One region of the Alteromonas sp. MmMcT2-5 genome, then DNA from elsewhere that is predicted to be linked to it. Evidence: predicted binding sites of a transcription regulator. Region 1 holds the regulator's gene; each other region holds the start of a gene.

What was found. Region 1 encodes MetJ, which represses methionine synthesis genes. Its sites were predicted from a motif close to TAGACGTCTAGACGTCTA; they were not measured.
Region 2: a site for MetJ is predicted at 1,613-1,630, ahead of serA (phosphoglycerate dehydrogenase). Genes of this name have one in related genera too.
Region 3: a site for MetJ is predicted at 2,513-2,530, ahead of thrA (bifunctional aspartate kinase/homoserine dehydrogenase I). Genes of this name have one in related genera too.
Region 4: a site for MetJ is predicted at 1,543-1,560, ahead of metK (methionine adenosyltransferase). Genes of this name have one in related genera too.

What each region holds. Positions count from the first base shown of each region.
Region 1 is NZ_JAKRFB010000019.1:8,165-11,651, reverse strand. It holds gene metF (methylenetetrahydrofolate reductase) at 205-1,092, opposite strand; gene metJ (met regulon transcriptional regulator MetJ) at 1,254-1,586, shown strand; gene MHN09_RS09890 (malic enzyme-like NAD(P)-binding protein) at 1,753-2,988, opposite strand.
Region 2 is NZ_JAKRFB010000004.1:9,025-12,511, reverse strand. It holds gene serA (phosphoglycerate dehydrogenase) at 127-1,356, opposite strand; gene rpiA (ribose-5-phosphate isomerase RpiA) at 1,705-2,361, opposite strand; gene MHN09_RS04245 (5-formyltetrahydrofolate cyclo-ligase) at 2,452-3,225, opposite strand; gene MHN09_RS04240 (ATP-binding protein) at 3,388-3,487, opposite strand, start outside.
Region 3 is NZ_JAKRFB010000008.1:13,549-17,035, forward strand. It holds gene thrA (bifunctional aspartate kinase/homoserine dehydrogenase I) at 1-2,338, opposite strand, end outside; gene MHN09_RS05895 (excinuclease ABC subunit UvrA) at 2,719-3,487, opposite strand, start outside.
Region 4 is NZ_JAKRFB010000006.1:79,201-82,687, reverse strand. It holds gene MHN09_RS05380 (hypothetical protein) at 1-76, opposite strand, end outside; gene metK (methionine adenosyltransferase) at 327-1,472, opposite strand; gene tkt (transketolase) at 1,900-3,487, shown strand, end outside.

The DNA.
Region 1 (3,487 bases):
TGTAAATGGTAAACAGCGCGGTTTTATCTATGCGTACTGTTATAAAGCATCGATAGTTCATTACATGTTATATCAGATGGTAACTGCGGGCGGCCTTGGTGGCAAAGTTTAATGCAGGCTTTATACAACAAAGGCGCATTGACTGCGCCTTTTGTGGAGTACTTCATTAAACAACGTAAGCACGGTCCTGATTGTCGTTATTTATTAAGCGCCTGAACGCACGCCGAGCATGTGGCAGATGGCGTAGCTCAATTCACTACGGTTCAAAGTATAGAAATGGAAGTGTTTTACCCCTTCTTTAGCGAGTACTTTAACTTGGTCCATAGCAATGTTAGCGCCTATAAGATTACGGGTAGCTTGGTCGTCGGCATCAAGGCCGTCGAACATTTTGTGTAACCATCCCGGCACATGAACATTTGTGAACCCCGCAAATTTCACCAGTGTTTGGTAGTTGGTTACCGGCAAAATACCCGGAACGATATCTAAGTCGACACCCGCTGCGGCTGCACGGTCTCTAAATCGAAGGTACACACTCGTATCGAAAAAGAACTGGGTTATCGCTTCTGTGGCACCTGCTTCTGCTTTGCGCTTAAGGTTTAGTAAATCAAACTGCGCATTTGGTGCTTCAGGGTGCTTCTCTGGATAGGCAGCAACAGAAATATCAAAATCGGCAACGTCTTTTAGCAAGGCAACAAGATCAGAGGCATACATCTCTGTCTTTTCTACTCCTGGCGGTAAATCGCCACGAAGCGCAACAATACGGCGAATGCCTGAATCCCAGTAGTCTTTAGCAATTTGTTTAAGTTCATCTCGGCTAGCATCAACACAGGTCAAGTGAGGAACAGCTGCTACACCGGTTTGCTGCTGAATGCGTTTTACAACGTCGTGGGTTCTGTCACGCTCACCGCTATTCGCGCCGTAGGTTACCGACATGTAGCTTGGCTTTAGTGGCGCGAGACGTTCAACTGACTTCCACAGGGTCTGTTCCATGGCTTCCGTTTTAGGCGGAAAGAATTCAAAAGATACATCAATATCACGCAGTTCCGACAGGGACTGGTTTAATGCATCGATACCTTGTGCGTAAGAAACCATGGCTTTTTCTCTCAAAAATGTATTCTTATAGACGTTTAGACGTCTAAATTAAAGAATATATGTCTAGACGTCAAGAGGTTTACACTGCTCAATTGACCTTTTCGTGAACTTGTTTAGAATTTCTCTTCATAACATAAAAAAGAGTAGACCGAGTTAGTACAATGGCAGAATGGAACGGTAAATATATTCACCCCTACGCAGAGCATGGCAAGAAGAGCGAACAGGTAAAGAAAGTCACTGTCTCTATACCTATTAATGTGCTTAAGGCGCTTACTGATGAGCGTACTCGCCGCCAAATCAATAATCTGCGTCACGCCACTAATTCAGAACTGTTGTGCGAAGCATTTTTGCATGCGTTTACCGGTCAACCATTGCCTAACGATGATGACCTGCGCAAAGACAATCCCAATCGCGTACCGGCTGAAGCAAGACGCATTATGGAAGAAATGGGCATTGATCCAAGCTTCGAAAACGATGTGTCGGAAGACGACTGATATTTGGTATTAAAGAGAAACGGCGCTTTGTTGTAAGTTATTGCTAGTTGGTAACCTACAACACGGCGCCGTTTTTTATGTACTTGTATTCTCGAAGCGCACTTTTTAGCAAATATAAAGGTTGAGCACTAGCCCCTCCATTTTTTTTGCCTTATGCGCCAGAATTTTATTCTTCTGGGCTTTCAGGCACGCGTGCAACGCCAGATTCAATCGCAGCCTTAGATACGGCGGTAGCAATACGCTCGCATAAACGCGGGTCCATAGGTTTAGGAATAATGTACTCCTTACCAAATGTCAGACTAGTACTCTTACTGGCAGCTAGTACTTCTTCTGGTACAGGCTCTTTCGTGATAGCACGAAGGGCTTCTACTGCCGCTACTTTCATTTCATCGTTAATAGCCGTTGCACGAACATCTAGTGCTCCACGGAAAATAAACGGGAAACACAGTACGTTGTTAACCTGGTTAGGGTAGTCCGAGCGTCCGGTAGCCATAATAAGATCTTTACGTACTTCGTGAGCAAGTTCAGGCTTTATCTCAGGGTCTGGGTTAGAACATGCAAATACAATTGGGTTTTCAGCCATCAAGGCCAGTGTTTCTGGTGGTAAAACATCCGGTCCTGACACACCAACAAAAATATCCGCACCTTCCATTACATCTTCAAGCGTACGCTTGTCAGTATTGTTAGCAAATAGCTTTTTGTGCTCAGTTAAGTCTTCGCGACGAGTATGGATAACGCCTTTTCTGTCTAGCATATAAATACGCTCACGCTGGGCACCACACTTTATAAGCAGTTCCATACAAGCGACCGCTGCCGCACCGGCACCCATACACACAATTTTAGCGCTCTCTATGCTTTTACCCTGAATTTCCAGAGCATTAAGCATGCCCGCTGCAGTTACAATAGCGGTACCGTGCTGATCATCATGAAATACCGGAATTTTACAGCGCTTAATTAGCTCTTGTTCAATCTCAAAGCATTCAGGCGCTTTAATGTCTTCTAAGTTAATGCCGCCAAATGTGTCGGCGATATTCGCTACCGTATTAATGAACTCTTCGGTCGTACGATGCTTCACTTCAATGTCAATGGCATCCAGGCCAGCAAAGCGTTTAAACAGAAGGGCTTTACCTTCCATAACAGGTTTCGATGCCAGTGGGCCTAGGTTACCCAACCCTAAAATCGCGGTTCCGTTACTGATAACGGCAACCAGGTTTCCTTTACCCGTGTACTTATAGGCGTTATCTGCATCTTCAGCAATTTCTCTGACCGGCTCGGCAACGCCTGGGCTATAGGCAAGAGCAAGGTCATCGACGCTGTCGGCTGGTTTAGATAACTCTACGCGGATTTTTCCAGGTGTGGGTTTGGCGTGATAGTCGAGTGCGCGTTGTCTAAAATCTGACATGTAAAAAGGTATCCTTAGATGTAGGGTTCATCGGTGTTTTCGTTCACGCTCTGTCGCTATTTTATTGTCGTTATAGTTATAGGTAGATAAACGTAAGCGCGTTACAACCAAGTAATGACAAAAGTGATTATAAATAGTTGTTAGCACTAGGGCTTGTTGATCTTTGTTTTACAGCAATCATCAATACGCCCTAAGGTGGCATGTGGAAAAAGCAGACTAGGCGTTAACCTTTACTGATTTTGTTCACATACCTTAATGGATACAAGCCTCAGGTTTATGTACCCAAAAGCGCCACAAGTCTTGAAAGTAATGCATTATTCACAGAATTAATGCTCACTATCAAAGTGCCGATCGCAACTCTAACACAGCCAATCACTGTGTACATATCTGATCAGAATTCTCATATACCAATGTAGGTTAGGCATACTAATTAGACCAGTAAAATGGGGCTATAATTGCCATTCATACTATTTATTTTGACTTGTTATGCCATTCTGTA
Region 2 (3,487 bases), on a different contig from region 1:
CCGACCTTATTTGCTCAGCGCACCGAAGTAGGGCTGGGCACTTCAACGCATTGAAGTAAAATCACAGGCATAAAAAAACGCTGCACATTGTGCAGCGTTTTTTATTTAGTCTTAAAACAACTCTTCTTAGTGAAGAATACGTGTCTTAATTGTGCCGTCAATTTGCTGAAGCTCTGCAAGTGCTTCGTAACCACGGTCTTCTTTAACATCCACTACTACATAACCAATTTCTGCGTTAGTTTGTAGGTACTGGGCTTCGATGTTGATGCCTTTTTCTGCAAACGCTTGGTTAATCTGAGTAAGAATACCTGGCTGGTTTTTGTGTACGTGAAGTAGGCGTGAACGACCAGTATGCTCTGGCAGTGACACTTCAGGGAAGTTAACGGCTGATAGCGTTGAACCGTTGTCGCTGTACTTGGCGAGTTTACCCGCCACTTCAATACCAATATTTTCTTGCGCTTCTTGCGTGCTGCCGCCCACATGCGGGGTCAGAATGACATTATCGAACGCGCGAAGCGGCGACTCGAATTCTTCAGTATTAGATTTAGGCTCAACCGGGAATACATCAATAGCAGCGCCGTTTAGTTGGCCGCTTTCCAATGCCTTCGCAAGCGCATCGATATCTACCACAGTACCGCGAGACGCGTTAATCAAAATGCTGCCTTTCTTCATTTGAGACAGCTCTTTTTCACCAATCATATCTTGAGTTTGTGGTGTTTCAGGAACGTGAAGTGAAACAACGTCAGAGGTATTAAGCAGCTTTTCAAGCGATTTTACTTGGGCAGAATTACCTAGCACAAGCTTGTCTTCGATATCGAAAAAGTGAACGCGCATACCTAGGTGTTCAGCAAGAATACTCAGCTGTGTGCCTATATGACCATAACCAATGATACCAAGTGTCTTACCACGGGCTTCATATGAGCCGACTGCCGTTTTTTCCCACTCACCGCGGTGAGCCTTGGCATTTTTACTCGGCACCTGGCGAAGTAAAAGGATAATTTGGCCAAGTACAAGTTCTGCAACCGAACGAGTGTTGGAAAATGGCGCGTTAAACACGGGAATGCCGCGGCGTTGGGTGGCTTCAAGATCAACTTGGTTGGTGCCAATACAGAAACAACCGATAGCCACAAGCTTTTGTGCTGCTTCAACTACCTTCTCTGTAATTTGAGTGCGCGAGCGAATACCAACAAAGTGGGCGTCTTTAATTTTCTCAATTAACTCGTCTTCAGGCAGAGAGGTCTTGAGAAATTCAATATTGCTATACCCATTGCTTTTTAGTGTCTCCAAAGCACTTTGGTGAACACCTTCCAACAACAAAATTCGGATCTTATCCTTCTCTAATGAAACTTTGCTCATGAACTCGCTATCTCTCACTGATGTAATTTTGGTTTGCTTGCACCGCCAATCCAAGGCTCTCAGAAACCTGCCAGTATGAAACACAAAGCTGTGTATAACCTGCGCTGCAACGACATCGCTTTGCAGCTCTGAAAGCCTTGCTTGGGCGTTATTGCTACCAAGCTTTTATAATCACGTTGACTGCTTTCGTTATTAAGGAATTGGCCTTAACTAACGTAAAAGTTGAGACGCTTAGTGAACTTCTTTTAAGGACATCTAGACGTCTAAACGGAAACTAACAGAAAACGCATTAAGTTGAAAGTAGTATTTTGTATAGCTTTTCACCGCACTATACGTCTTACTCAGTTATCACTTAAAGGTTTCAACACCACTATCTGTAGCACTTAGCACTATGTCCGCGCCTCGTAGTGCGAAAATACCGTTCGTTACCACACCAGGAATATTATTTATTTTTTGTTCTAGCTCACGAGGATTCAGAATCTCAAGGTTGTGAACATCTAAAATAACGTTGCCGTTATCGGTGACAACACCTTGTCTATATTCAGGATCGCCACCAAGTTTTACTAGCTCTCGTGCTACGAAAGAACGAGCCATGGGAATAACTTCAACGGGAAGGGGGAACGAGCCCAACACAGGAACGCGCTTGCTTTCATCAACAATACACACAAACGTGGTCGCCGCACCGGCTACAATTTTCTCGCGAGTGAGTGCTGCGCCTCCGCCTTTAATCATATGCTTGTGTTCGGTCACTTCATCGGCACCGTCGATATAAACCGATAGATTGCTGACTTCGTTTAACTCGAATACCTCAATGCCTAAGGCTTTTAAACGCTCGGTAGAGGCTTCTGAACTTGATACTGCACCTTCAATTTTGTGTTTAATTTTACCGAGTTCTTCAATAAAGAAATTTACGGTAGAACCTGTACCCACACCGACAATGCTGTCTGCTTCAACATATTCGATGGCTGCTTTGGCTACGGCTTGTTTTTTTGCGTTCTGATCCATGGTCATTCTCCGACTTATTGTGTTCGCAAGTGTAACTTATAAGCGCACGTGAACCCACAAGTTCGTATGTTCAATTTGTTATAATGACTATCACGGTTTAGTGAATTGCAGTGTGCGCGAGGGCGTCACGATGGCATCAAGGGGGACATCCCATGGTGCAATGGGCAGAGCATCTACTTCTTGAATGTCGTGGGCAATACCCACTAACTTGGGCGTTTTGCTAACCGAAAATGAATGTGAATCTGGCGCGCATTGGGTAAAACTCAAAGTTCGGTCGTAGTAGCCGCCCCCCATACCCAGGCGATTGCCGTTTACATCAAACCCTACAAGCGGCATAAGAATAACGTCACATTGCCTAACAGGAACGACGTTTTCACACGACAATACTGGCTCTTCAATGTTGTACTTATTCTTCACCAATTGAGAGTGCTGGGCATAAGACAAAAATAACAAATGTCCTTTACATACAGGGTGTAATACAGGTAGAGCGAATTTTTTATCATGTGAAGACTGCCAAATAGACTCGATAAAATAGGTTAAATTGACCTCGCCATCGTTAACCAAATATCCGGCTATGGTCGTGCTGTTATCAAGAAAGGGCAGTGTACGTAGTCGTGAAGCAATGCGCTTAGCGGCGTCCGTATGTTGCTGGTTAGTTAACCCTCGGCGTGCCTCGCGAAGCTTTTTTCTAAGCTGAGCGCGGGCCTGTATGTCTTCTATAGAAACGCTTGTTTGTATGGATTGCGACGGCGCAATATGCGTTGGTTTCATTGCTAAAGCTGGTGCTGAAGCCGTTTCCGTTGAATTAACCTTGTTAGACGTCAACGATCTAGAAGTACCGCTTCCTGAAGATGAGGGGGACATGGTAGAGGAGTGCTCCTGTCTTACAATTGAGTTAGCTTATACTACCACGGCTGTTAAAAATGGCTTGTTGGGCTAGGTAAAGATGACTCAAGTAAAATCACTTTGGTAAAACTACTTAGACAAAACTATTTAGATAAAGCTACTTAAATAAAACAAATAGAATCATTGGTCTGGATGCCCTAAATAGTGATTGAGCACACGCACCAATTCACTACTATCTATGGGTTTAGTGAGTACGTCATCAAGACCTTGTTCTCGCAAA
Region 3 (3,487 bases), on a different contig from region 1:
TCGCCAGCGCGTTTTCACCGTCTTTTACCTGCGAAAGAGGGTTACTTGCCGGTACAGCCTGAATGCTTACTTTGCATTTTCCGTCTTCAATGCTGCCGATATAACGAAGTACTTTACCTTCTGCTTTAGCCGCTTCAACCTTTTCACCAAACGACGTATCTAACTCTGGCAGCTGCTGCATAAACTCGTCAATTGAACAATCTTCGGCAAAACCTTTTGGCAGTACAGACTCAATTTCAATGTCAGATAGTTCTAACGCTAAATCAGCTTCACGAGCCATGATAAGCAGCTTGCGCGCTACGTCCATGCCGCTTAAGTCATCGCGCGGATCAGGCTCTGTGAAACCGTTGTCTTTGGCTGTTTGTGTCGCTTGCGACAGGCTCATGCCCTCTTCAAGTTTGCCAAATACATAAGACAAACTGCCCGATAGAATTCCTTCAAAGCGGTGTAAGGTATCGCCGGCGCTGAATAGCTTTTGCAAGTTATCAATAACCGGTAGCCCTGCGCCGACAGTGGTTTCGTAAAGGTACTGACGATTGGTCGATTGCGCGGTCTTGCGAAGCTTACGGTAGTAAGACATTGCGCTCGTGTTCGCCTTTTTATTTGGCGTTACCACGTGAAAACCGCTTTCCATCATATCTACATATTGCTGTGCAATCGCTTCGTGACTAGTACAGTCAACAATCACCGGGTTTACCAGACTATTGTCGTTAGCGAACTGATGCAGGCGCTCTACGCTTAATCCTTCGCTTGCCGATTCAAGTGCCGCTTTCCAGTCGCCGCTTAAATCAATACCTTGACTGTTTAACAGCAGTTTCCGGCTATTTGCAATGCCATAAACACGCAGCTGAACATTGCGTTTTAACAATGCAGGCTGTTGTTTTTCAATTTGACCTAGCAGTTCGGTTCCCACATTGCCACACCCTACTAGGAATACGTCAATGGTATGGCGGTCAGAGAAAAAATTCTGGTGAATAACCTTTACCGCTTTCTTAGCACGCTTGCTTTCAATTACCGTTGAAATAGAGCGCTCTGAAGAGCCCTGAGCAATAGCAACGTTGTTCACCCGCGCTTGGGCAAGCGAGTTAAAGAAACGCGCTGCCAAGCCTTTGGTTTGACGCATACCGTCACCAACCAAAGTGACAATGGCTAGGTCATGACGCACTTCAATGGGGTCTAGCAATTGATTTTGAAGCTCTAGCGCGAACGCATCTTCAAGAAGCGTTAACGCTCGGCTGGCGTCTTTGCTTTGGATACAGAAACTGATTGAGTATTCTGAAGAAGACTGGGTAATAAGGCTTATTGAAATATTGGCGTTCGACATCACCTCAAACACACGGCTTGCCATACCTACCATACCTTTAAGGCCAGGGCCTGCAACGTTAAACATGGTGACATTATCAAGCTGTGAAATACCTTTAACTGACGTCCACACTTCGCTTTTTTCATTGCTGATTAGCGTACCTGGCGCAGCTGGGTTTAGTGTGTTTCTGATCAAACAAGGGATGTGGTGTTGTGCAATAGGACCGATAGTTTTCGGATGAAGTACCTTGGCACCGAAATAAGACAGCTCCATCGCTTCTTGATAGGTAAGCTTGTCTAACAGCACTGCCCCTTCAACTTGATTCGGGTCAGCGTTATAAACACCGTCTACATCTGTCCAAATTTCACAGCAATTTGCGTCTATACACGCCGCTAAAATGGCCGCTGAATAGTCTGAGCCGTTACGCCCAAGCGTGACTTTCTCGCCCTCTTCGTTAGCAGCAACAAACCCCGGCATGACAAGAAATTCACTGCCGTCAGTAGGCACATCTGAAAAGCGTGCTTTACTAAGCGACACATCGGCAATGCTGTCTAGGTAATCGCCTTCGGCCAGCACATACTTAACCGGGTCGATAACGCGATTAGCGATACCTTTGGCAGATAGCATAGCGCTAAAAAGCGTCACCGAGATGTACTCACCAATACTTAGAATACCGGCAGCGACATTATCAGGTGCAACACCAAGCAGCTTAATACCTTCAAGGTGCTGTTTTAATACTGAAAGGTGACTATTAATGAATTCTACCACGCTTGCATGTGCAAACCCGTCGAGTTCTTCATTTAAGTTGTTGGCGATGCCGGTAACCGTGTCGTTCAACTTATTGAATAACGGCTGGAAATCTTCATTCGCGGCTGCTTGTTCACATAGCAGTGAAAGCGCGTTCGTTACCCCCTTTGGGGCAGAGAGTACAACCGCAGCACCGTCGGTTTGGTGGGTTGCCGTGCTAATCTCCATAACGCGCATGTATCGCGGTGCATCGGCTAAAGAAGAACCCCCAAACTTTAAGACTTTCATATGCTGCTCCTTAAGGTTACGCATGCTAAAACGTGTGTAAAAAAAAGCCCGCTCTGTGTTAGGCGGGCTTTCGTTGTCTTTTGCTTACTTGCACTAGTCAGCGACCGCCCTTTTTAAGGTGGTAATTAACATAATGGTGGTGCGAGTAAGTAGAATCTTTTTCATACAAGCAATTTGCCGTATAGACGTCTATATGTCAACCGCAGTTTTCACTACACTGTGTTGCAAAAAATGCAACACTCTTTAATTATTATTTCTTTTTAAGGTACAAATACGAGTTCAAGCAGTTTCTTTGCTGGCTTACAAGTATTCAAGTAGCTTTGAACAACCCCTTATTTCTAAGATCATTCAAACCTAACTCACTCAATCAAAACCTTTCTTTAAGCCAAACTCGCCTTCAAAAATGGGGCTGTTGCACTTTGCTGAACTTTGGCAACCTCCTCTGGTCTGCCTTCAGCAACTATTTCTCCTCCCTCATCACCAGCGCCTGGCCCCATATCAATAATGTAGTCGCAAGCCCCAGCCACCTGCATATTGTGCTCAACCATCACCACCGTATTCCCCGCTTCAACTAACGTGCTTAAATGCTGCATAAGTAATGCAGTGTCTAAAAGATGTAAACCTGTCGTAGGTTCATCAAGCACGTATAGGGTATTAGCATTTTGAGCACGTTTAAGTTCTGACGCTAATTTAATGCGCTGCGCCTCGCCGCCTGATAATTCAGTGGCACTTTGTCCAAGGGTTAAATAGCCAAGCCCTACGTTCATTAGCGTTTTAAGTCCCCGCGTAATAACTTGATTACCACTAAATACAGATAGTGCTTCTTCAACCGTAAGCGATAATACATCAGCGATAGAATGTTCGTTGTAACCAACTTCCAGTACGTTATCGTTAAAACGCTGACCGTTACAAACGGTACAGGGGGAATAAACACTCGGCATAAACAGTAGTTCTACCGATACCACACCCAAGCCTTCACAATGTGGGCACCGCCCTTTTACAACGTTAAACGAAAAATGGCCCGCATCGTAACCACGGGATTTTGCTTCTTCGGTTGAAGCAAATAAACTTCTGATTTGGTCAAATATGCCGGTATAGGTTGCCAAAGTTGAACGGGGTGTCCTGCCGATGGGGGACTGATCTACCACA
Region 4 (3,487 bases), on a different contig from region 1:
TGTCCGCGATTACAGGAGCAGCCGTCATAGACGCAGCCAAAGTAAGTGCCAGAAGAATACCAGTAACCACATTCATGGAAGGGCCCAAGTTGTTGTTATCATAGCTCGTAAATAACTAGGAAATACAAGCAACAGTGTGTTCGTTTGATAAGCATAGCCGCAAAAAATAAATGATGAAAATATTCTTCACCACTTTTTATATGCCAAATTAATTTGGCTTGCTCGCCATCCCCCAATAAAAAACGCCGCGAGTTCATATAACAGCTTTAAATCAAAGTGTTACAAAAACTCAGCGGCGTTTTCAACAAGCGCTTTTTAATATCGAATTAAATCGATGCTTTTAACGCTTCTGCTTTATCTGTTGCTTCCCAAGGGAATTCGTCACGACCAAAGTGACCGTATGCAGCCGTTGGGCGATAAATTGGGCGCTCAAGGTCTAGCATTTGGATAAGGCCATAAGGACGCAAGTCGAAATGTTCGCGCACTAGTGCAACGAGTGTTTTCTCATCGACTACGCCAGTGCCAAAGGTATCGATACTGATAGATGTTGGCTCTGCCACACCGATTGCATAAGACACTTGGATTTCGCAACGCTTGGCAAGACCTGCTGCAACAATGTTCTTAGCAACGTAACGACCCGCGTATGCTGCACTGCGGTCTACTTTTGATGGATCTTTACCAGAGAATGCACCACCGCCGTGACGCGCCATACCACCGTAAGTATCAACAATGATTTTACGCCCGGTTAAGCCACAGTCGCCCATTGGACCACCGATAACGAATCGTCCCGTTGGGTTAATGTGAAAGCGTGTATTGGCATCAATCCACTCGCTTGGAAGCACAGGCTTGATGATTTCTTCCATTACCGCTTCGCGAACTGTTTCCGTGCTTACTGAATCGCAGTGCTGAGTTGAAAGCACAACCGCGTCGATGCCTACAGGCTTGTCGTTTTCATACTTGAAAGTAATTTGGCTTTTCGCGTCTGGGCGCAACCAGTCTAGCTTACCAGACTTACGCACTTCAGCTTGTTTTTGAACAAGGCGGTGAGAGTAAGTGATTGGCGCTGGCATTAGCACGTCAGTTTCGTCGCTAGCGTAGCCAAACATTAGACCTTGGTCACCCGCACCTTGTTCTTCAAGGCTTTCACGATCAACACCTTGATTGATGTCAGGTGACTGTTTGCCAATAGCATTTAATACCGCACATGAATCAGCGTCGAAGCCCATATCTGAGTGCGTATAGCCAATTTCTTTGACTGTTTTACGAGTAAGCTCTTCAATGTCTACCCATGCAGAAGTGGTAACTTCACCACCTACCAAAACCATACCGGTTTTTACATACGTTTCGCAGGCCACCCGAGCGCGAGGATCTTGTTCTAAAATAGCGTCAAGAACCGCATCTGAGATCTGATCAGCAATTTTGTCCGGATGTCCTTCAGACACTGACTCGGATGTGAATAAATGCGTGGCCATAAATGCTCCGTAAGCGTTAAATTATCAAAATAGTCGTATATTGTACTAAAACAAGTTATAAATACCAGTCTTTACTTCTAGACGTCTAAAAGTCTCTTCGTTACGAATAGTTGACACAACCCGATCACTAATGGGGTTATTCAGGACGAAATTGGTAAAGCGAATGATGTACTAGTAAAACCAGACGTTAGATATAACCGTTTTTGATGTATTGGGAATACGTGATGGATAAGGTATAGACCATTTTTTACTAAGACTTTCACTATTGGCAATCAAAACCCATTGAACTGTAAGGTGGCATAGGTAAGAATAACGCCACATTCATTCGTATAAAGAAGTAGAGCGAACGCCTTACCTCTACGCTCGTCTAGCTTGCCTAGCCCGCTAAGATACGAAACAAAAGATACAAAATAAATCAGGAGACAACATGCCCTCTCGTCGTGAACTCGCCAATGCAATCCGTGCATTAAGCATGGATGCCGTTCAACAAGCTAAATCTGGTCACCCAGGTGCCCCAATGGGGATGGCTGATATCGCACAGGTACTATGGGGTGATTTCTTATCACACAACCCTGCAAACCCATCTTGGGCTAACCGCGATCGCTTTGTGCTTTCAAATGGTCACGGCTCGATGCTGTTGTACTCTCTTCTTCACCTTTCAGGCTACGAACTGCCTATTGAAGAGTTAAAGAACTTCCGTCAATTGCATTCAAAGACGCCAGGCCATCCAGAATATGGTTATGCGCCAGGTGTTGAAACGACCACAGGCCCACTAGGTCAAGGCATCAGTAATGCTGTGGGTATGGCACTTGCCGAGAAAGTGCTAGCGGCACAATTTAACCGTGACGGTCACAATATTGTTGATCACCACACCTACGCATTCTTAGGCGACGGCTGCTTGATGGAAGGTATCTCACACGAGACATGTTCACTAGCCGGTACACTAGGCCTTGGTAAGCTTATCGCGTTCTGGGATGACAACGGCATTTCAATTGATGGCGAAGTTGAAGGCTGGTTCACTGACGATACACCAGCACGCTTTAAGAGCTACGGTTGGGAAGTGATCGATGGCGTTGACGGTCACGATGCAGAGCAAGTAAAAGCCGCCATTGAAAAGGCGCAAGCGAACACCGCGCAGCCTACGCTTATTTGTTGTAAAACCACTATTGGCTTCGGTTCACCTAATAAAGAAGGTACCGAGTCTTGTCACGGTGCACCACTAGGTGAAGATGAAATTGTAGCCACTCGCGAAAAGCTTGGCTGGAGCCATGGCGCGTTCGAAATTCCAGACGATATTTACGCGGGTTGGGATGCTAAAGAGAAAGGTTCAAACGCGGAGAGCGCGTGGAATGACGCTTTCGCAGCATATGAAGCCGCCTACCCAGAGCTTGCGGCAGAGTTCAAACGCCGCGTAAATGGCGAGTTGCCAGCAGATTTCAGCGAAAAAGCAGATGCAATTATTGCTGAGCTTCAAGCTAACCCACAAAATATTGCTTCACGTAAAGCGTCGCAAAATGCATTAAACGCATTTGGTCCACTACTTCCTGAGCTATTAGGCGGCTCTGCTGACCTTGCTGGTTCTAACCTCACTATTTGGGAAGGCAGCAAAGGCGTTGAAGCGAACGATGCGTCAGGTAACTACATTTATTACGGTGTACGTGAGTTTGGTATGTCGGCCATGATGAATGGTATTGCTCTTCACGGTGGCTTTAAGGCATACGGTGCAACCTTCCTAATGTTTATGGAATATGCACGCAACGCGGTACGTATGGCAGCGCTAATGAAGCAGCCTGCAATTTTCGTTTACACCCACGATTCAATTGGTCTAGGTGAAGACGGCCCAACTCACCAGCCGGTGGAGCAGGTGGTTGCGCTAAGAGCAACGCCTAACCTTGATAACTGGCGCCCTTGTGATCAGGTTGAGTCTGCTGTGTCGTGGAAGTCTGCTATTGAGCGCACTGACGGCCCAACAACACTAATCTTCACACGCCAAGGCTTAACGCAGCAAGAAAGAA